4 regions of the Micromonospora sp. WMMD723 genome follow, and region 4 is predicted to be linked to each of the others. Evidence: riboswitches for the same ligand, from Rfam matches in the RefSeq annotation. Region 4 holds a riboswitch; each other region holds the start of a gene.
The links. Region 4 has a riboswitch for cyclic di-AMP ahead of ACN261_RS01455 (coiled-coil domain-containing protein). Riboswitches for the same ligand answer to the same signal wherever they lie in the genome.

Region 1 (5,396 bases), 1.8 Mb from region 4:
CCCACCCGCCTTGATTCCCCACCGTGACTGCCCCTAATGTTGCACCGGCCGCTGTGGGACGTCTGCCTCCTTCTTCCCCTTAGCGAGGCGCCCGGCGGTCGGTTGCAAAGGAGTCGACGCCGGTGGCAACCATGCCCCCTCACCGTCACGCCCAGGGCCAGCCGCCCGCCCGGCCGGCAGCCCTCCGGCGGGTCGCCCGCCGCCTGCTCACCCTGGTCGCGGCCGTCGCCGTCGGTGCCGGGATGCTCGCCGTGCCGGCCCACGCCGCGCCGTCGCCCGAGGAGATCGAGGCGGCCCTCGACAAGCAGTGGGAACAGCTCGAACCGACCATCGAGGACTACAACAAGGTCCGGGCCCAGCTCAAGGTCAACCGCAAGAAGTCGGCCGACCTCCAGAAGAAGATCGAGCCGCTGGCCCTGCAGAGTGAACTCGCCCTGGGTCGGGTCGGTGACCTCGCCTCCCGCTACTACAAGTCCGGCCCCTCGCAGGAGCTGAGCGCGCTGCTCACCACCACCAGGCCGGGCACCCTCGCCGCGCAGCTGACCATCCTGGACCGGCTCGCCGCCGAGCAGCGCCGGGAGGTCGAGGCCGTGCTCGTGGTCCGCCGCAAGTACGACGCCGAGAAGCAGAAGCTCGACACCCTGATCGCCGCCGAGGTGAAGCAGGAGAAGGAACTCGCGGCCAAGAAGACGCAGATCAACGCCGAGATCAAGCGGCTGCAGGCGGCGATGCCGAAGACCACGGTGAAGGTGAACGGCTGCCCCACGATCAACGGTGTGGTCAGCTCCGCCGCCCGGACCGCGATCGCGACCGCCTGCGCGCAGGTCGGTGACCCGTACGTCTGGGGTGCTACCGGGCCGAACTCGTTCGACTGCTCCGGGCTCACCCAGTTCGCGTACAAGGCGGCAGGCATCTCGCTGACCCACTTCACCGGTGCGCAGTGGAACGAGGGCAAGGCCATCCCGCGCTCCGAGGCCCGCCCCGGCGACCTGGTGTTCTTCTTCAGCGACCTGCACCACGTCGGGCTCTACCTGGGTAACGACATGATGGTGCACGCACCCCGGACCGGTAAGCCGGTCCAGGTGACCAGCATCAACTACATGCCGGTGGCCGGCTTCCGCCGTCCCTGACCAGCGCATACGTCAACCCCCGGCCCGACGGGCCGGGGGTTGCGTGCTTTCCGGTCACGGAGTGTGCCGGCACGGCGGGTTGCGGATCGATAACGAGCGTCTCTACTCTGGTCAATCGTCGGTCGGCACCAGGTCCGCCCCACCCGGGGCGGCGTCGGCCGGCACCGCCGAGTCGCCTCCGGGCGAGCCGGGGACCCAGGTACGCCGGGGTGAATCCGCGACCACCGCGGTAGGGCGCTCCCTTCCCGCCCGAACCCGTCAGCTAACCCGGTAGGCGGTCGAGGAAGAAGGAGCCCGGAGCCCGGTGGCACACCATGCCCCGCGGCCACCGTCGCACCGGACGACCCAGGTCGCCCGGAACACGACGGTGCCGCGCCCACGCTGGTCCCGCTTCACCACCACCCTCGCCACCCTGGCCGCTGCCGCGGTCGTGTTGACAGGTGGCCCCACGGCGGCGCACGCCGACCCCTCGGTCGCCGAGATCGAGCGACAGATCGACCAGGACTGGAACAAGCTCGAACCGCTCATCGAACAGCACAACGCCACCCGCATCGACCTCGCCGCCAAGCGCCGGCAGGCCGACGCGCTCGGCAAGCGGATCGCCCCCCTGCAACGCCGCGTCGACCAGGCGATGAACCAGGTCAGCGGCCTCGCCGTGCAGGCGTACAAGGGCGAGAACGTGTCCACCGTCAACGCCCTGCTGGGCAGCCGCAGCCCGAGCCAGGTGGTCGAACAGTTGGGGCTGCTGGACCGGTTCGCCAGTCGCCAGCAGCGCGAGGTGCGGGAGGTCGCCCAGCTCCGCGACGAACTCGCCGCCACCAAGGCGCCGTTGGACGAGATGGTCGCCCAGCTCACCCGTACCGAAGCACAGCTCGCGGCCCGCAAGAAGCAGATCAACACCGAGATCGACAGGTTGCAGAAGCTGCGGCTGACGGTCTACGGCAACGGCGGCGGTGGCAAGCTGCGCCCGGCCCCGTGCCCCGCCGGCTACCCCGGTGGCCCGGCCGGTACGGCGGTCAAGTTCGCCTGCGCCCAGATCGGCAAGCTGTACGTGTGGGGCGCGGCCGGCCCGAACAACTACGACTGTTCCGGGCTGACCATGGCCGCCTGGGCGAAGGCCGGGGTGTCGTTGCCGCACAACGCCCGGCAGCAGCGCCAGGTCACCGACCGGGTGAGCCGGGCCGACCTGCGCCCCGGCGACCTGGTCTTCTACTACTCCGACCTGCACCACGTCGGGATGTACGTCGGGGGCGGCTGGGTCGTGCACGCCTCCCAGGCCGGCAAACCGATCACGATGAAGCGGGTCGACGACGGGCCGGTCAACAGCTACGGCCGACCCGGCTGAGCCACCGCGTCCGGGCCCCGGTCCCGGGGCCCGGACGCGGCACGCCGCGTCAGCCGATGGGCCAGGTACGCCAGTTCTGCCAGGAACGGCTGGGGGTCGGTCCCCGCTGGCCCTGGTAGCGCGATCCGTACACCGCGGAGCCGTACGGGTGCTCGGCCGGCGAGGAGAGCCGGAAGATGCAGAGCTGGCCGATCTTCATGCCCGGCCAGAGGGTGATCGGCAGATTGGCCACGTTCGACAGCTCCAGCGTGACGTGGCCGGAGAAACCCGGGTCGATGAAACCGGCGGTCGAGTGGGTGAGCAGCCCCAGCCGGCCGAGGCTCGACTTGCCCTCCAGCCGGCCGGCGAGCTGGTCGCCGAGCGAGATGACCTCAAGCGTGGAGGCGAGCACGAACTCGCCCGGGTGCAGCACGAACGGCTCGCCCGCCGGCACCTCCACCATCGACGTCAGGTCGTCCTGCTGCACCGCCGGGTCGATGTGGGTGTAGAGGTGGTTGTTGAACACCCGGAACAGCTTGTCGAGGCGCACGTCGATGCTGGAGGGCTGCACCAGACTCGGTTCGAACGGCTCCAGCGCCAGCGCGCCCGCCTTGATCTCGGAGACGAGGTCCCGGTCGGAGAGCAGCATCGGGACACCTTATCCAGCGGGCCGGCCGGACCTGCCCACCGGGCCGCCCCACCGGCCGGCGTCGTCGCTGCGCGGAGGCGCACGTCGGGCCGTTCGACCTGCGTGTCGGGCTGATTCTCGAACGTATGTTCGATAGGATGACCGCATGGCATCCTGGTCCGCATTCGCCGCCGACGAGCCCCGCCTCGCCGACGGGATCCGCCTTCTTCTCCAGCAGTACGGGTCGGGTTTCGGCTACCTGGCCACCGTCCGCGCCGACGGCGGTCCCCGGGTGCACCCGGTCTGCCCGCTGGTCACCGACGGCGGGTTGTTCTGCTTCGTCGTCGACTCGCCCAAGCGGCGTGACCTCGAACGCGACGGCCGCTACGCGCTCCACTCGTTCCCACCGGAGGAGAGCGACGACGAGGCGTACGTCGCCGGTCGTGCCGAGCCGGTGACCGACCCGGCCCGGGTGGCACTGGTGGCCGAGATCGGTCGGGCCGCGCCGCAGGTCGACTGGCGGCTCTTCGAGTTCAGCGTCGACGTCGCCATGCTCACCCGGCGCGAGCACGGCGGCCCGTTCGGCGGCGACGCGGGGCGTCCCGCCGTGCAGGTCTGGCTCGACCCGGTCCCCGGTCGGCACGGTGTCGCCGGCCTGCCCGACCAGCGACCGTCCCGGCGTGGCCGGCACGGGTTCGACACCCGCCGCACCGCCGCCTGACCCCGGAAACGACGGTGCCGGCCCCGTCCCGAAGGGACGGAGCCGGCACCTGACGCTGTGTCGTGCCAGCCGGGTCAGGCCGACGCGCGGTATGCGCTCCAGGCGTTCACCATGCGGCTCGCCTGCCCAGCGGTGAACTGGTACATGCACGAGTCGTAGGTGTAGTCCATGAAGTTGGTGATCGGGTCCTTGCCGGTCGCGGTGCAGGTGTCCCGACCGGTCGGGCACTGGTAGGCCGGCTCACGCTCGGCCGGGGTGTCCGAGACGCCGTCGCCCGAGCCCGAGCAGCCACCCTGGAAGGTGTGGTAGAGGTTCAGCCAGTGGCCGACCTCGTGGGTGCCGGTGTCGCCCAGGTTGTAGTTGGTGGCGGTGCCGTTCGGCAGCGACTCGCCGAGCACCACGACGCCGTCCATCACGTCCAGGGTGCGCTTGGGGAACGTCGCCCAGCCGAGCAGGTCGTCGCTCAGCTCACCCAGGTACATGTTGAGGGTGTTCTTGCCGCCGGTGCGCAGCGAGGTCTTCATCGCCCGCTCGGCGGAGGAGCCCTGCACGATCGGGTACCACGAGGCGTTGGTGACCCGGTTGATCTTCTGAAGCTGGAAGGTGAAACCCGTGGCGGCCCCACCGGTCGCACCGCTGTACGCCTGGTTGAGCACGCTGATCTGCGAGTTGATCATCGAGTCGGGGATGTTGCCCCCGGCCCGGGTGCTGTCCCGCTGGATGACGTGCACGACGACCGGGACGCTGATCGCGGCCAGCGCCACCGTCGTGCCCTCGGTCGAGCCGCTGCGGTGGCTGGACTTCGACCGCAGCTTCGCGTTGCGCAGGGCGGCGGCGAACTCCGCCTCCCGATCCTGGACCTGCTTGGTGGTCAGCTCGTTCGGGTCGTGCCGCTTGTGGGCGGCCTTGCTGCCGCCACGGACGCGGGCGTCGGAGTGGACGTCCGCGTGGGCGTCGGCCGGCTCCGCACAGGACGTGTTGTCGGGGGCTGCGGAGTACGCGGAAGCCGCAGGTACGACGCCCACCGCAGCGGTGCTCAGCAGCAGCGCGAAGGTCGTCGACGCGACACCGGCGGCACGCCGGGTCAGCAGGTTGGGACGCAGTCCCATGGGCCCACCTCTTTCTGGCGGCGCGACAGGGGGTATGTCGCACCGAGGTCGTGAACGTGGGGGTGACGTTACAACTGATCGACACGTTTGAGAACGTCCCCAAGCTGCTTGTGTGAAACATCTGACCGTTTCTTTTGTACCCTGCGTGCACTGATCGTCACGATTGGCTGTCGACGACGCGCGGGGGTGCCCGGGTGCGCGGGCGTGGTCACCTCAGGTACAGTGGTGCCGCTTGCGGGTGTAGTTCAATGGCAGAACATCAGCTTCCCAAGCTGACAGTGCGGGTTCGATTCCCGTCACCCGCTCCACGCACGGAAGCCCTGGTCAGGACAGATGTTCCGCCAGGGCTTCCGTTGTTCTAGTCCTTGATGCGGTACGAGCCCTCGGAGTCGAGCCGGCGTCTTGCGTGTTGGTCGGCGACTCGCTCTCGGACATCGAGGCAGCCCGTGCCGCCGGGGTGGCCGCTAGCGGCTACGCCAACCGA
Region 2 (5,396 bases), 3.9 Mb from region 4:
AGCGGGCCGACGTGCTGGCGACCGAGCGGGTCGACGCCGGCGTGACCGCCGCACCGGCCGGTCCGGCACGGGAGCTTCCGGCCGCCACCCTGGTGACACCTGGCGGTCGGGTGCCCGCCACCGCCGGGCCCCGGGCACCCCCGGCAGGCTGAACCCGCCCCAGCGGGGGCCGCCCGCCACCACCACGACCTCGTCCCCGTACCACCCCGGGCGGACGTTGCCCGCAACGGTCCCGCCCCGGTACGGCCCCGACCCGCCACATCCGCCCGCGAGGTGTCGACCCGTGAACACCGTGCTGTCCCAGTTCCTGATCGGGGTGCCGACCGCCACCGCGATCTGGTCCCTGCTGCTCGTCCTCGCGCTGACCGGCCTCGCCGTCCTGGTCGCCCGCCCCGAGCGGGACCAGGCGACCGAGGTGACCCCCGTCGCGCCGCCGCCGGACGCCCCGCCCCCGGTCGCCGACCTGCGGCGTTACGCCGAGGAGGTGGCCGTCGCCGCCGCCGGGGCCGCCCAGACCGCCCGCCGGCACCGGACCGCCTGGCTGGCCGCCCAGGACACCCTGGAACGGGCCTGGCAGGCGTACGACGAGGCCGAGACGGCCGCCCGCCGGTTCCTCGGCGCGGGGGCGCTGCCCAGCCCGCGTACCCCCCGGACACCCGCCGAGTACGCGGGCCGGGAGCGGTGGCTGCACCAGGAGGCGGTGGCGGCGCACTGGCGGGGCGAGTTGTCGGTGGAGCGGCTGCGGGACGTCTTCGCGCACCGCGACGGCTGGGACCCGCGCCGGCACCCCGTCGAGCACGAGGTGATGCTGGCCCGGGCGGTCCGGGAGGACCGGCGTGCGGCGTACCGGGCGGCGGCCTGGCGGGAGAGCGTCGCGTGGCGGGACGCCGAGCTGGCCGCCGAGGCCGCCCGTTCCCTGGCCGCCGAGGCGTACGCGGCGACGCAGCGGGTGCGGCCGGGCCGGGTCCCGCGGCCCCGTACCGCGACGTCGGCGGCGACCCGCCTCACGCAAGCCACCCGCTGGCACCCGGCCCGGGTCGGCTGACCGCCCCGGGACCACCGCTCCCGGACCGGACGAGGTCCGGTCCGGCCTGGCCTGGCCCGGTCCGGCCTGGCCTGGCCCGGTCCGGCCTGGCCTGGCCCGGTCCGGCCTGGCCTGGCCTGGCCCGGTCCGGCCTGGCCTGGCCTGGCCCGGTCCGGCCTGGCCTGGCCTGGCCCGGTCCGGCCTGGCCTGGCCCGGTCCGGCCTGGCCTGGCCCGGTCCGGTCCGGTCCGGCCCGGGGTGATCGACACAACGACGCGCAGATGGCGGTGTCCGTGCCGCGTTGACCCCACGACCTCGGCCCCGTTGCGGATGCCGTGCCCCCGCCCCTGCGGTCCCGTTGCGGGCGGTGGTCCTGCCCGGGGCCGCGCGGACCGGGGGACCGGGGGACCGGGGAGACCGGGGGACCGGGGGTCCCGGGGACCGAATTGTTATCCAGGCCGGTGTGGGTGCGGTCACGTCCCGGCGGAACCGGACACCCCGTCACACCCGGTCACATCGACTCCGATGATCATCGGAGGTTGCGGGTCGGCTGTCCGGTCACGGCCCTGTCGAGCCCCGACGGCCATTCGTCCCCGGCCCGCACCCCCGCTGCCCGACTGCCCCGCAAATCGGCCGACCCGGCGATGTTTACGCAGGTCACGGGGCTTGGCGGGAGGGAAGGGCGGCCAGTAGTGTCGCTGCGGTCCGGTGCGGTTTCCGATCGCAGGAGGCGACGCCGCGCCGACCCGCTCAATCGTGCACGGCACGAACCGGGGACCCACACGCACCACCTGGGGTGAATCTCCGGGCCACGGCCCGGGGTAGGGCGATCTTCCCGCCCGAATCCGTCAGCTAACCCGGTCGGCGGCAGCGGAAGGAGTTTCATCCTCGTGCAGCATGACCCCACCCCTCGGTGGTTCCTCCACCTCGGTGCCGGGGTGCCGCCGGACCGTCGCGCCTGACGCGCTGACCCGGCCGTCCACCCCGCCGCCCGACCCCGGTCGGGCGACCCGCCGATCCGTCCGGCTCCCGTCGGGCGGTCCCTGCCGAACGAGCGTCCGAACACCCGATCCGCGCGTGGCGTACCCGCCGCGTGCCGGTCCGGCGTGCCCGGCCGCCTCGCCCCGTGGAGGAACACCCCGTGAAGCACCACATGAAGCGTCAGCTCCGCCGGCTGGGCGCCCAGCGCCCGTACCGGATGGTCGTCGGCTCGGCGGCGGTCCTCGTCCTGGCCGCCGGCGGCACCGCCCTGGCCGCCGGGGTCGACGACGCCCCGACCGACCAGCACGCCACCGCCGTTGCCGAGACCGCCCCCCGCCTCGACGACGTCGCCAGCCGCGCCCAGGCCCGGGTCGCCGTCCCCGCCCCGGCCGGCCCGTCGGCCACCCCCTCGACCAGCCCGTCGGCGAGCCCCACCCCGTCGCCGCGGGTCACCCGGGCCAAGGCCCGCGCCACCGCCGACCCGGACCTGACCCGCAGGGCGACCCCGAAGCCCCCGTCGTCGAAGGTCCTGCGCTACGACTACCAGGCCCAGATCACCTACTACTACTGCGGCCCGGCGGCGGTACGCAACGCGCTCAGCGCCGCCGGCATCGAGCGCGGCCAGGACGCCCTCGCCGCCCAGTTGGGCACCACCGAGATGGGCACCAACTCGGCCGAGGACACCACCCGGGTACTCAACGCCGTGGTCAAGGGGGACCCGTACCGGACCCGGATGTTCGCCGGGACCCCGAGTGACGCGCAGATCGAGCGGCTGCGGGCCGACGTGGTCGCGGCGGTCACCGACCGGCGGGCCGTGGTCGCGAACGTGGCCGGGGACGCCACCGACCTCGACGGCGGCTGGCACTCCTTCCCCGGCGGCCACTACGTCGCCGCCGTGGGCTACCGGGACAACGGCCGCACCGTGCGGATCGCCGACTCGGCCGACCCGTCGCTGCCGGCCTACTGGGTCAGCGTGACCACCCTGGCGAACTGGATCGCCACCCGGGGCTACTCCGCCTGACCGACCCACCCCACCCGCCCCGGCCGCCCCGACCACGGGTGGCCGGGGCGGTGCTCGTCATGGGGCCGATACAGCGATGTCAGCGGACTCGGATACCGCGACACCGCCCCGATAGGCGTCGGGCACCGCCGGCTCAGGCCCGGGGGGAGAGGACCGGGGCGGTCCGGGGCGTCGGCGGGGTCCAGCCCGGCTCCAACTCCCGGCGGGCGGCGTCGAGGAAACCGTCGGCGTACCCGTCGGCGGGGAAGTCGCCCAGGTAGCGGCGGCGGGTGTCCCACCGGGCCGCCGCCAGCGGGTCGGTGTCCAGCAGGCCGGTCAGCACCTCGTCGAGGTTGGCCATGTCCCGGCGCAGCACGTAACCGGAGCGGGCCAGCGGGAACCGGTCCAGGAACTCGTCGCCGTCGACGCCCAGGTCGGTCACCGCGTACGGCTTGCCCGAGTAGAGGTAGTCGGAGATGACCCCGGAGACGTCGGAGACCAGCGCGTCGGAGCGGTTGACGCAGTCGGTCAGGCTCAGCTCGCGGCTGGCCGCCGCACCCCACAGGTGCTGCCGGCCCGTACGGGTCCGGTCGGCGGCGAGCAGCTCGGTGAGCCGGGCCAGCTGCCGGGCCGAGGCCGGGTTCTGCCCGGTGTACGGGTGGGCCCGCAGGATCACCGTGGCCCCCCGGTCGAGCAGCCGGCGCAGCAGTGGCTCGGCCACCGGCAACGAGCAGTAGTTGGCGTCGGCGTGGTGGCCGGTCCAGGTGGGGGTGTAGAGCACGGTCGGGGCGGCCGACGGGCGGGCCTCCCCGCGTACCTCGATGGCTTCGACCTGGGGGCGGCCGACCACGACGAACTTCTCGGCGGGGATCTCCACGCCGGCCCGCGCGTACCGCTCGATCGCCGCCGGACCGGCCACGAAGATCTTGTCGAAGATGGCCGAGACCGGGTTGGCGCTGGGGGCCTTGTCGCTGTCGCCGTGGTGCAGTTGCACGTGGGTGAGCTGGGTGAACCGGATGCAGTGGCTGTTCTTCGCCCCGTGGTTGACGTAGAACGCCACCCGCAGGCTGGGCACCAGCGCCTCGTCCATCGCCTTGAGGGTGGGGCAGTAGACCACCGGGGCGCTCGTCGCGGCGGCGATCGTGGGCAGGAACTCCGGCTCCCGCAGCAGCACCAGGAACGGCCGGCCGAGCCGCTCCAGGTAGGGCAGCCACATGGTGACCTGGTACTCCGAGCCGGGCGGGGCGGAGAAGTAGAGCAGGAACTCCGGCTGGTGCGCGCGCAGCGCCCGGGTCACCGGGCCGCCCCCGCCGGACGGCCGGAACCGCCGCCGGGCCAGGTCCAGGCCGACCGCGCCGCAGCCGGCCGCGACCACCAGCACGACGGCCAACGCGACCACGGCGGGCAGCGCGAACGCGGCGGCCACCGCCACCACCGCGAGCAGCCCCAGCAGGATGCCGTCGAGGCGGGCGGCGACCAGCGGGGTCCACGCCCGCACCGGCAGGTTCGCCGCCCGGATCTCCAGGTTGCCGGCGTCGCGCAGCGGCCCCACCAGCAGCACCAGGCCCAGCAGCACCAGCGCGGTGAGCGCCAGCACCGGGTCGAACCCGTCGTCGAGCCGGCGGGCGTGGCCGACCAGGATGCCGGCGGCCAGCAGCACCGTCTCGGCGACGATGTCGGCGTCGGGGCGGACCCGGCGTTCGTAGCCGGCGGCGGCCAGCGCGGCCACCGCCAGGGCCAGGCCCCAGCCGGTCGCGCCGGTGAGCGCCACCACCAGGAAGGCGAGGACGGCCAGGCCGGTGGTCAGGCACCGTGCGATCAGTTTCCTGACCAGGTCACCACGCATGTCGTACGTCTCCGGGGGTCGGGTCAGCCGGCGTCGACGCCGCTGGGCAGCCGGTCCTGCTCGGCCGCGGTCGGCTGGGCGGGCACCGGGGCCGCCTCGCCGGGGGCCCGCCGGACGTCGATCACCTGGCCGGTGAGGTCGGAGATCAGCACGTCGAGCGAGGACTGGGCGACCGTCTCGGCGGCCAGCAGGGTGTGCTCCGGCTCCTCGCCGAACGCCTTGGTGCGCATCGGGGTGGCGGTGCGCTCCGGGTTGATGCAGTTGACCCGGACGCCGTACTCGGCCCACTCGTCGGACAGCGCCTGGGTCAGGTTGACCAGCGCCGCCTTCGTCGACGAGTAGAGCGCGTACTGGGCCCGGCCCCGGGTGTACGAGCTGGACGTGTAGAGCAGCAGCTGCCCCTTGGTCTGCTGCAGGTACGGCAGCGACTGCCGGGCGGCGATCACCGGCCCGACGAAGTTGACCTGGAGCACCCGGTCCATGGTCTCCTCGTCCATCTCGGCCAGCGCGCCCTTCTCCAGGATGCCGGCGGTGACCACCACGTGG
Region 3 (5,396 bases), 2.3 Mb from region 4:
GTGGGGACACGGCCGTCGTCGCCGCCGGCCGGCGTGACCAGGTGCGATTCCGGACCGAGGTGAGGCAATGGCCCCGATCACTCCGACCCAGGCGTTGGCCGAGTTGCAGGCCGGCAACCGGCGGTTCGTCGCCGGTGTGCCCCGTCATCCCAACCAGGACGCCGGGCACCGCGCCGCCGTCGCCGACGGTCAGCATCCCTTCGCCGTCATCGTCGGCTGCTCCGACTCCCGGCTCGCCGCCGAGATCATCTTCGACCGGGGTCTCGGTGACCTCTTCGTGGTCCGGACCGCCGGGCACACCGCCGGGCCCGAGGTGCTCGGCAGCGTCGAGTACGCGGTCACGGTGCTCGGCACCCCGCTGGTGGTGGTCCTCGGGCACGACTCCTGCGGTGCGGTGCAGGCGGCCCGGGACACGGCCCGCACCGGCACCCAGCCCCCGGGGCACCTCTACTCGGTGGTCGCCGCCGTCGGGCCGAGCCTGCGTCGCGCGGCCCAGCAGGGGGTGCACGACATCGACGGGATCGTCGACATCCACATCGCGCAGACCGTCGAGGTGCTGCTCGGCAACTCGCCGGTGATCGCCGCCGAGGTGGTCGCCGGTCGGTGCGCGGTGGTCGGCATGTCCTACCGCCTCGCCGCCGGCGAGGTCCACCAGGTCGCCCCGGCCCCCGAGCCCGCCGCCGTGCTGTCCGAGCCCGCCGCCGCGGTGCCCGCACCGGCCGTGCCGGCCGGTGCCGCGTCGGCACCCGTCGCCTCCTGACCCGCACCGGTCACGACGAAGGCCGCCCGGCTCAGCCGGGCGGCCTTCGTCGTGCGTGGCCCGAACAACTCATCGGGGCCGGTGGCGCGGCGTCCAGGGACCCGGACACCGCACCATCGCCGCCGTGGTGTCGAACACGGTCGCTACAGCAGTGACACGTGGACGTGGTCGGTGTGGTCGGACGGTCCCGAGTACGAACTCCAGCCGTTGGCCGGGAACCAGATCTGCCGGTTCCAGATCACGTAGTAGATGCCCAGCCGGTCCGAGTTGCGGATCAGGAACGCGGCGAGGTTGTTGCCGTACATCCGGGTGTCGTTGTTGTGCCACGGGCTGAACCCGCTCTTCTGCAACGACCAGTCGCACGCCCTGCCCTTGGGGTGCTCCCACGGCCCACCGGGGCGGTAGCAGCCGACGAACCGGTTGAACCCGGCCCGCTTGACCTCCTTGTACATGTGCAGCGTGCGCGGGGTGATGCAGCCGGACGTGGTCGGGTCGTTCTCGCTGCACGACTCGCCACGCCAATCGCCGTCGGCGGTCTGGCCGGGGGCGACGCGGGCCACCGGGGACGTCGCGTCGACCAGGCCGCCGGTGAAGCCCCGGCCGCCGACCAGGGCCAGCGCCTTGTCGGCCTCGGTCTTCTTCTTGGCCATCAGGTTGGTCTGCTTCTGCTGCTCCCGGACCTCGGCGTCGACGGCGAGCTTGGCCTGCTCGGCCCGGGTCTTGACCTTGTTGACCTCGGCCAGCTTGCCGGCGTTGACCATGTTCAGCTCGTCCAGGGCGGCGGCCCGGCGGACGAAGGCGTCAGGCGCGTCGCTCTCCAGCAGCGCGGCGACCGCGCCGACCCGACCGGTCCGGTACGACTGGGCGGCGATCTCGGTGACCTGCGGGGCCAGCGCCGCCAGCTCCTGCTCCGCCTTCTCCACCTCGATGGCGTATTCGAGCTGGCGCTTCTTGGACTTCTCCAGCCGGGTCTTCGCCGCCGAATACTCCCGGTTGGTGGCCTCGATGACGTCGGTGAGGAGCTTCGGCTCGTCGTCCTCCTCGTGCCCCGAGGGGGTGGGCGCGTTGGGCGCGGCCGTCGCGGGGGCGGCGGCCGGTCCGGCGACGATCGCCAGGGCGGCGAGTACGGCCACTGCCGGCGTCAACCAGCGGCGTAGGGGTGCCGTCACAGTTTTCCCTTCCGTCGACCGCCGACCGGGTTAGCTGACGGGTTCGGGACGGAAGTGGCCCCTACCGCTGGCGCGGATTCACCCCAGGTGCTCGGTTCCCCGGCTCGCCGTACGGCGATTGGGCGGTGGCACCGCTGGCGCCGGTGGGCGCCTTCGGCGGTGACCGGCAGCGAGGTTACCCGAGAGTCGTACCGGGGATCTACGCCCGCAACCCGACCAAATGAGTATTTTCCCGATAGCGAGGGGTAATCAGTGACGCGACCGACAGCCGCGACCTCGCCTCCGGTCACGCAGCGCAGTGTCACCATGCGGTGTCCGTGCTCCTTTCCGGGTCCGGCCACCGTGCGGGGGCCGGGGTGGACGGTGCACCGTGCCGGGGCGCGCTCAACGCCTCCAACGCCTCGGCACGGTCGGGGGTGGGACGTGGGGTGGGTGGCGGCCCGGCCGTACCGGCGTCGGCCGGTCCCCGCCCGGCGGTCACGACCAGCGCGGCCAACCCGGTGGTCAGCGGCACCGCCGCCACCAGGCCGAGGGTCGCCACCGCGCTACGGACGATCTCCTGGGCCAGGAACTCGCTGGTGAGGATCTGGCTCACCGGGCGGCTGTCGGCGGTGAGCAGGAGCAGCAACGGCAGCGACGCGCCCGCGTACGCCAGCACGATCGTGTTGACCGTGGACGCGATGTGCGCCCGGCCGACCCGGGTCGCCGCCCGGTAGAGCTGCAACCTCGACAGCCCCGGGTTGGCGTGCGCCAGCTCGGTGACGGTGGCTGCCTGGGTGACCGTGACGTCGTCCAGGACACCGAGCGAACCGATGATGATCCCGGCCAGCAGCAGGCCGTGCAGGTCCACGTCACGCTGGTACATCGACAGCGTGGTGGCCTCCTCGCTGCCGTACCCGGTCAGGTGGGTGGCGGCGGTGGCCAGCGTGCCCAGCACGCCGGTCAGCACCAGGCTGCCCAACGTGCCCAGCACCGCCACCGAGGTCTGCGCGGTGATCCCGTGGGTCAGGTACAGCACCACGAACATGATCAACGCGGCGCCGGTGACCGCGATCGGCAGCGGCGCGCCCCCGGCGGAGATGCCCGGCACCACGAAGGTCAACAGGATGGCGAAGCTGGCCCCGAGACCGGCCAGGGCGGCCAGCCCGCGTAGCCGGCCGAATGCCACGATCGCCGCCGCGAACAGGGCGACCAGCCAGAGCAGCGGCATGCCCCGCTGGTGCTCGGCGATGTGGTAGCTGCTCGCCGACGGATCGCTCGGGTCGGCCAGCGCGACGAGCACCACCTCGTCGCCGACCGCCACCGTCGGCGCTCCCGGCCCCGACGGCACCGGCGTCTGCACCTCACGGCCCGCGTCCGGCCCCTGCTCGACGGCGACGGTCACCGTCCCGCACGGCCCGTCGGCCACCCCGGAGGGGCCGTCGGGGGTCTGCGGCGCGGGCGGGCACGGCTCGGTCACCACCCGGGTCACCGTGCCGTGGTGGCGGGGCACCTGCTCGCCCTGGTCGATCTTCGGGGTCGCGCCGGGCCAGAGCACCAGCGTGGCGATCACCGTGACCACGATGAGCGGCACCACCGTCATGACGAGGAGCCGCCGCACCCGCGGCGGGGTGGACGGAGCGGGACGGGTGTGGTCGGCGCCCATGCGTGCGAGTTCTCCCAACGATCCGGGACGGGATACGTGTCAGCCGGCCATCCGGTTCACCACGGGCGGCGGGTCGTCGTCGGACGATGGTAGCCACCACCCCGGCCCGCCCGCCCGGTTCGCCCTGCCCACGGTAGGTCGAGGGGTGGCGGCGACGCGGGTCGGGCCCGACGCGCGCCGACCCACCCGTACCGGCCCGCCGGGCGGCCCGGACGGCTAGCGTGGAGCCGTGCGGCGGGCGGGTACGGCGACGACGACCGGGCGGTGGCTGCGGCTGCTCCTGCTCGTCGGCACGCTGCTGGGGCTCGCCGCGATGCACACCCTCGGCCACGACACGCACCTCGCCGGGGGTCACCCCGCCAGCCAGGACACCGCGACGGGTGGCCCGCACCGGTCCACCGCCGGGCACGACGCCCCGGTCGACCGGTCGTCCCTCCGCGAGCCGGTGCCGGCCGTCGGGGGATGTGCCGACGGGTGCGTGGCGGCGTTGCCCGGCGGTTCGCCCGACGGCCCCTCGACGGCGTGGGGCGTCTGCCTGGCGGTGCTCGGCGCGCTCACCGTGACGGTGCTGGTGCTGCTCTTCGGCGTGCGGTCCAGGCCGGCCGGGGTGTCCCGTCCGCCGTCGCGGCCCCGGGAGCCGCGCGCCCCGCCACCCCGCCCGCTCGGGCTCCGCCTCGCCACGGTGTCGGTACTGCGCAGATAGGACGCCCCGACGTGGCTCCGCCGCGTCCCGCGTCCGTCTCCGTCGTACCGAAAGGTCTGCCCGTGTCCACTCGTCGTCGCGCGTGCCGTGCCACCCTGGCCGGCGTCGCGCTCAGCACCGTCGTCGCCCTGTCCGCCTGCGGCGGCGACCATTCCACCGACGGCGGCCACGGCCGCCCGGCCGCAGGTGCCGCCCCGGCCGCCTCCGCCCCCGCCGGGGTCGACCCGGCCGACGTGATGTTCGCCCAGATGATGATCCCGCACCACCAGCAGGCGGTACGGATGTCGGAGCTGGCCGGGAGCCGGGCCGCCGATCCGGAGGTCACCCGGTTGGCCGAACGGATCCGGGCGGCCCAGGCCCCGGAGATCGCCACCCTGACCGGCTGGCTCACCGCCTGGGGGCGACCCGTCCCGGCCGGCAGTCCGGCCGGCGGTCACCTGCCCGGGATGGATCACGGCATGCCGGGGATGATGTCCGACACCGACCTGGCCCGGCTGGAGGGGGCGACCGGTCGGGACTTCGACCGTCTCTTCCTCGGTCTGATGATCGCGCACCACGAGGGGGCGGTCACCATGGCCCGGCAGGAGCTGGCGGACGGTCGGCACACCGGGGCGCGGGCCATGGCGCAGCAGATCGTCGCCAGCCAGCAGGACGAGATCGACACCATGCGGAAGATCCTCGCCCGGCGCTGACCCGGGTACGGGCGGACCGGTCCCGACCGGTCCGCCCGTGTGCGTCCCCCTCGGCGGGTCAGCCGCGTTTCATCAGGCGGCCGACGGCGGCCATCATCTCGGCGGCCATCTCGTCGGCGCGGCCCTCGGCGGCCCCCTCGTGCATGCAGTGCCGGGCGTGGCCGTCGAGCAGCCCGAGGGCGACCTTGTCCAGGGCCGCCTGGACGGCGGAGATCTGGGTGAGCACGTCGATGCAGTACCGGTCGTCGTCGACCATCTTCTCGATGCCCCGGACCTGCCCCTCCACGCGGCGCAGCCGCGCGAGCAGCTGGTCCTTGCTGGCGGTGTAGCCCCGGACCGGGGTGCTCGGTGTGGTCATGACGACCACGATAGCGTACCCCCGGGGGGTGTGCTACGGTCGCAGTGCAAAGTACCCCTGGGGGGTATG
Region 4 (5,396 bases):
ACCGCCTACGAGGTACGTGAGGCGATCGCCGAGGTGCTGGCCAAGGGCCGGCCCGCGCGGATCGAGCTGAACATGCGACTCGTCACCTTCATCGACTCCGTCGGGATCAGCGCCATGGTCGCCGGCTTCCAGACCGCCGAGGTCAGCGGCGTCAAACTGATCGTCACCGAGCCGAGCCGGTTCGTGCACCGACAGCTCTGGGTCACCGGCCTGCTCGGGCTCTTCGGCGCCCCGGAGCCGTACTTCGCCGGTGCCGCCACCCCGGAGGTCCTGCCCGGCGCCTGACCGGGCCACCTGTCGGTGTCGACGCCACTGACCAGGGACGTTGCCAGTCCGTCTCCGGTACGGCACGATCGTGCGACCGACGACGGTCAGGAGGCCCGGTGGTCCGGCGGGAGAGCTTCAGCTACACGGTGCAGGCGCACTGCTCACCGGCCGACGCGATGGCGCTGCTGAGCGACCTGTCCCGGCAGGAGGAGTTGCATCCCCTGATCGTCCGGGTGCGCCGGCTGCCCGCCCGGCCGGGTGCCCTGGCCAGCTACGCGATCACCGACCGGCTGGAGCTGGGCCCGCTGCGGTTCCCCGTCACCTACCAGGCCGACGTGCTGCTGGCCGGCGACGACGAGATCGTGACGGTGGCCCGCCAGCAGCCCGGCACCACCGTGCGTAACCACACGCGGTTGCGGATGGAGGGTGACCTGCTGCGGATCGACGTGGAGATCACCCTCGCCGCGCCGGCCCCGCTGTTCGGCTACGCCTTCCGGCAGGCCCGCGCCGCCCACCTGGGGTTGGCCAGCCGACTCGGCGCGGTCCTGGACGGCCGGGCCGGCGACCCGCCACCCGCCGGCTGACCACCGCCGGCACCTGGGCCGCCCGGCCCGGTCGGCACCCGACCCGCCTGTTGCGGCCGGGCCGTGGTCCGGTGGTCCGCCCGCGTCGGACGGACCACCGGGTCGGCTCAGATCATCGACAGGTGTACGTGGTTGGTGTGGTCGCTGGACGGGTCCCCGTTGCCCCCGCTGTACGCCTTCCACCCGCTGCTCGGCAGCCAGATCCGCTTGAACCAGATCACGTAGAGCACACCGAGCCGGTCGGCGTTGCGGATGAAGTACGCGGCGAGGTTGTTGCCGTACGTCCGGTCGCCGCCACTGGCCACCCCGCCGAAGCCGCCCTTCTGGGCGGCGAAGTCGCACGCCCGGCCCTTGGGGTGCTCGCCGGAGCCGCTGGGTCGGTAGCAGGAGACGTACCTGGTGAAACCGGCGGCCTTGGCCTGGTTGAGGGCGTTGAGCGTGCGCGGGGTGATACAGCCGTTGGCCGGCGTCGGGTCGTTGACGCTGCACGACTCGGACGGCCAGGAGCCGTCGGAGTTGCGGGGCGCCCCCTTGGCGTTGCTGGTGGACGTGCCGTCGGAGCTGCCGGAGTCGCGGGAGGTGGAGGTCGGCTTGTCGGCGGCGGCCACCGCCAACGCCCGCTCGGCCTGCTCCCTGCGCTTGCCCATGGTGGCGACCTGCTTGCGCTGTTCGGTGATCTCCCGGGTGACCGCCGCCCGGGTCCGGGTGGCCTGGTCCCGGGTCTCGATCATCGTGCGCAGTTCCTGGTCCTCCCGGGTGGCGACCGTCTCCAGCGCCGCCGCGCGGTCCAGGAAACCGCTCGGGGTGTTGCTGTTGAGCAGGGCGGACATCGGCCCGAGCCGGCCGGTGCGGTAGGCCGCTCCGGCGATCTCGCCGACCTTGGCGGTCTGCGTGACCAGTTGCCCCTCGATGGTCTTGAGCTGCGCGTCGAGTTCCTGCTGGCGCTTGGTGGAGCGCTCCAGGGCGGCCTTGGCCTCCAGCCAGCCCTTGCTGGCCGCGTCGAGCTGGTCGCGCAGCGCCGGGGTGCCGCCCTCGTCGTCGTCGCCGGGGGCGGCGAGCCGGGTGGTGGGCGCGGCGGCGGCCGGGGTGAACGGCGCGGCCGACACGCCCAGGGCCAGGGCCGTGACGACTGCGGCCAGCAGCCGTGTGGTGGTGCGTACGTGCATGCGGATGTCCTTCCGTCAGCCGCCGACCGGGTTAGCTGACGGGTTCGGGACGGAAGATCCCTACCGCTTGCGCGGATGCACCCCAGGAACGTGGTTCCCCGGTTCGCCCGGGCGGGCGATTAGGCGGCGGCCTCTGCCTGGCGGAGACCGGGGCCGAGCCTACCGGTACGCGTGTGACGCCTGCCTACCTCGTGACTGAGGGTACGAGAGTGAATACTCTCAAATGGTTCAAACGACGCAAATTTCCGTGATCTCTGTGCGGGAGTACCCGGCGGGGCTGACTGTCCGGCCCAGGGTGGGGTCACCAGTGGGCGGGGCCGCACGCGCCGGGGCTCGCTCCGGGCTCGACCTGGAGGGTGGCGTGCTCGATGTGGAAATCCTCCCGCAGGGCGCCCCGGGCGGCCGCCAGCACCGTGCCGACCTCGGCGTCACCGGCCAGGGTGAGGTGGGCCGAGGCGACGTCCATGCCGGAGGTGAGCGTCCAGACGTGCAGGTCGTGCACCTCGGCGACCCCGGGCACGGCGGTCAGCCGGTCGTGCACGGCGGTCACCGGCAGGTGCTCCGGAGCGGCCTGGACCAGGATGCGCACCGCCGCCCGGCCGAGCCGCCAGGTGCGGGGCAGGATGAACACGCCGATCGCCACGGCGACCAGCGGGTCGGCCCACCACCAGCCGGTGCCGGCGATCAGCAGCGCCGCCACGATCACTCCGACCGAGCCGAGCAGGTCACCGAGCACCTCCAGGTACGCCCCGCGCAGGTTGATGCTCTCCTTGGCACCCTCCCGCAGCAGGCCGAACGCGACGATGTTGGCGAGCAGGCCGAGCACCGCCACCACCAGCATCGGGCCGGCCAGCACCTCGGGTGGCTCGCCGAACCGACGGACCGCCTCGATCAGCACGTAGACCGCCACCCCGCTGAGCAGGACGGCGTTGGCCAGGGCGGCGAGCACCTCCAGCCGGTAGAGGCCGAAGGTGCGCTGCGGGTCCCGGGCGGCCCGCCGGGTGGCGGTGATCGCGGCCAGCGCCATCCCGATGCCGAGCACGTCGGTGAACATGTGCCCCGCGTCGGAGAGCAGGGCCAGCGAACCGGTGCCGAAGGCGGCCACCGCCTCGACCACCATGAGCACGGCGAGCAGCCCGAACGCCGCCCAGAGCCGGCCCCGGTGCCGGTGCGCGGCGTTGCTCACCGTCGCGCTGTGGTCATGACCTGCGCCCACGTCCACACCTTCCGTCGCCGTCGGGACCACCGTCGCCGTCGGGACCACCGTCGCCGTCGGGACCACCGTCGCCGTCGCGGACCCGCTCCAATCTATGCTCACATCGCTATGTGTGCAAGTGACGGTCGGACGTCCGGCCAGGTGGGCCGGGGTGCCGGTCGGTCAGCCGGTCGGTTCGACGGTGGTGAGGCGCTGGGTCGCCCGGGACAACGCCACGTAGAGCGTCCGTACCCCGGAGCCCGGATCGGCCCGGATCTCGCCGGGGCAGACCAGTACCACCCCGTCGTACTCCATGCCCTTGGCCTGGAGGCTGGTCACCACCTGCAGGCGCGCCCCGCCCCGGTCGCCCAACCAGCCGGCGACCTCGTCCCGGCGGGGCACCGGGGTGATCACGCCGACCGTCCCCGCCACCTCGGCCAGCAACGCGTCCACCGCGTCGGCCGTCGTCCGGGCCAGCTCCGCCGCCGGCACGTGCAGCGCCACCGGGTCCACCCCGGTGGAGCGCACCGCGCTCGGCAACTCCAGGTCCGGATAGAGCCGGCGGATCTCCGCCGCCGCCACCGCGAAGATCTCCGCCGAGTTGCGGTAGTTGGTGGACAGCGTGAACCGGTGCCGCCGCCGTCGGCCCAGCGCCTGGTCCCGGGCCCGGTCCAGCTCCGCCTGGTCACCCGTCCAGGCGGTCTGCGCCGGATCACCCACCACCGTCCAGGAGGCGAGCCGACCGCGCCGGCCGATCATCCGCCACTGCATCGGCGAGACGTCCTGCGACTCGTCGACCACCACGTGCGCGTAGTCCCGGTAGTCCTCGGGCCGCTCCCGGGCCGCCGCCCGCGCGGCACGCTGCCGCTCCCCGAAGGTGCTCAGCTCCCGGACGCCGCCGGCGAGCTGGAACGGGTCCCGCCGGGCCTTCTTCGGGCGGACCGGCTGACCCAGCAGCGCGTCCAGCTCGTCGAGGAGGGCGATGTCGGCCACCGTCAGCCCCTCGGTGTCCAGCGACCGGTACGCCTGCACCAGCAACCCGACCTCCGCCCGGGACAGGACGCCGGCCGCGTACCGGCGCAGCCGCTCCGGCCGGGCCAACCAGCCCAGCACGTGCCGGGGATGCAGCCGGGGCCACCACGCCTTGAGGAACTCCCGGAACTCCGGCCGCTCGATGATCTCGTCCTCGAAGGCGGGCTGCTCGGGCAGGCCGGCGACGGCCGACCGCCGGGCCTGTGCGTACAACGCGGCGAGCACCCCGTCGAAGCCGACCCGGCGGACCTCGTTGCGGCGGGCCCCCCGGTGCAGCGCCCGGTCCCGGATGCCGTCCAGCTCGCGCCGCTCCAGGCGCAGCAACGCACCCCGGTAGAGCAGCCGCAACTCCTGCGGGCCGTCCGGCACCGCGTCCCGGGCCGCCCGCTCCAGCACCCGACGCATCCGCAGCGAACCCTTCACCGCCGCCACCTCGGGCCCGTCCGTGCGGGTCGCCGACAGGCCGGGGAACAGCGAACCCAGCGAGTGCAGGGTGGCGGTCTCCTCGCCCAGCGACGGCAGCACCGAGGCGATGTACTCCACGAAGACCGCCGACGGGCCGACCACCAGGATGCCGCCGCCGGCGTACCGGCTGCGGTCGGCGTAGAGCAGGTACGCCGCCCGGTGCAGGGCCACCGCCGTCTTCCCGGTGCCCGGCCCGCCGGAGACGATGGTGACCCCCGAACCGGGGGAGCGGATCGCCTCGTCCTGCTCCCGCTGGATGGTGGCGATGATGTCCCGCATCCCCCGGCCGGTCGCCCGGGACAGGGTCGCCAGCAGCGCCCCGTCACCCACCACCGGCATGTCCGGCGGGGCGGCCTCCGGGTCGAGCAGGTCGTCCTCGATCCGGGTGACCTTCTCGTCCGACGAGCTGATCGTGCGCCGCCGCACCACCCCCAGCGGCTCCGCCGGGGTGGCCCGGTAGAAGGCGGCGGCGGCCGGGGCCCGCCAGTCGACCACCAGCGTCTCGGCGTCCTCGCCCCGCACGCCGAGCCGGCCGACGTGCAGCACCTGACGGTCGCGCAGGTCGAGCCGGCCGAAGACCAGCCCCTCGTGTTCGGCGTCGAGCAGGTGCCGGCGCTGGGCGGCGTGGAAGACCATCGCGTCGCGCTCCACCAGCGCGCCGAAGGTACCGACCCCGGCCAGCCGGTA

Region 1: linked by a shared signal. The riboswitch ahead of ACN261_RS09630 (NlpC/P60 family protein) and the one ahead of ACN261_RS01455 (coiled-coil domain-containing protein) in region 4 are both predicted to bind cyclic di-AMP.
Region 2: linked by a shared signal. The riboswitch ahead of ACN261_RS18705 (C39 family peptidase) and the one ahead of ACN261_RS01455 (coiled-coil domain-containing protein) in region 4 are both predicted to bind cyclic di-AMP.
Region 3: linked by a shared signal. The riboswitch ahead of ACN261_RS11815 (coiled-coil domain-containing protein) and the one ahead of ACN261_RS01455 (coiled-coil domain-containing protein) in region 4 are both predicted to bind cyclic di-AMP.

Annotation. Positions count from the first base shown of each region.
Region 1 covers NZ_JBMKNR010000001.1:2,131,382-2,136,777, forward strand. The annotation lists gene ACN261_RS09625 (NlpC/P60 family protein) at 132-1,130, shown strand; cyclic di-AMP (ydaO/yuaA leader) riboswitch at 1,286-1,422, shown strand; gene ACN261_RS09630 (NlpC/P60 family protein) at 1,435-2,475, shown strand; gene dcd (dCTP deaminase) at 2,525-3,103, opposite strand; gene ACN261_RS09640 (pyridoxamine 5'-phosphate oxidase family protein) at 3,249-3,803, shown strand; gene ACN261_RS09645 (M43 family zinc metalloprotease) at 3,878-4,912, opposite strand; tRNA gene ACN261_RS09650 (tRNA-Gly) at 5,147-5,220, shown strand; partial or broken gene ACN261_RS09655 (HAD hydrolase-like protein) at 5,274-5,396, shown strand, end outside.
Region 2 covers NZ_JBMKNR010000001.1:4,235,540-4,240,935, forward strand. The annotation lists gene ACN261_RS18695 (hypothetical protein) at 1-152, shown strand, start outside; gene ACN261_RS18700 (hypothetical protein) at 284-1,045, shown strand; cyclic di-AMP (ydaO/yuaA leader) riboswitch at 1,761-1,905, shown strand; gene ACN261_RS18705 (C39 family peptidase) at 2,177-3,025, shown strand; gene ACN261_RS18710 (CDP-glycerol glycerophosphotransferase family protein) at 3,159-4,850, opposite strand; gene ACN261_RS18715 (D-ribitol-5-phosphate cytidylyltransferase) at 4,874-5,396, opposite strand, start outside.
Region 3 covers NZ_JBMKNR010000001.1:2,591,374-2,596,769, forward strand. The annotation lists gene ACN261_RS11810 (carbonic anhydrase) at 68-760, shown strand; gene ACN261_RS11815 (coiled-coil domain-containing protein) at 904-1,929, opposite strand; cyclic di-AMP (ydaO/yuaA leader) riboswitch at 1,933-2,064, opposite strand; gene ACN261_RS11820 (YibE/F family protein) at 2,231-3,574, opposite strand; gene ACN261_RS11825 (hypothetical protein) at 3,804-4,277, shown strand; gene ACN261_RS11830 (DUF305 domain-containing protein) at 4,340-4,969, shown strand; gene ACN261_RS11835 (metal-sensitive transcriptional regulator) at 5,028-5,327, opposite strand.
Region 4 covers NZ_JBMKNR010000001.1:315,191-320,586, reverse strand. The annotation lists gene ACN261_RS01465 (STAS domain-containing protein) at 1-285, shown strand, start outside; gene ACN261_RS01460 (SRPBCC family protein) at 384-851, shown strand; gene ACN261_RS01455 (coiled-coil domain-containing protein) at 959-2,017, opposite strand; cyclic di-AMP (ydaO/yuaA leader) riboswitch at 2,022-2,153, opposite strand; gene ACN261_RS01450 (cation diffusion facilitator family transporter) at 2,319-3,233, opposite strand; gene ACN261_RS01445 (HelD family protein) at 3,396-5,396, opposite strand, start outside.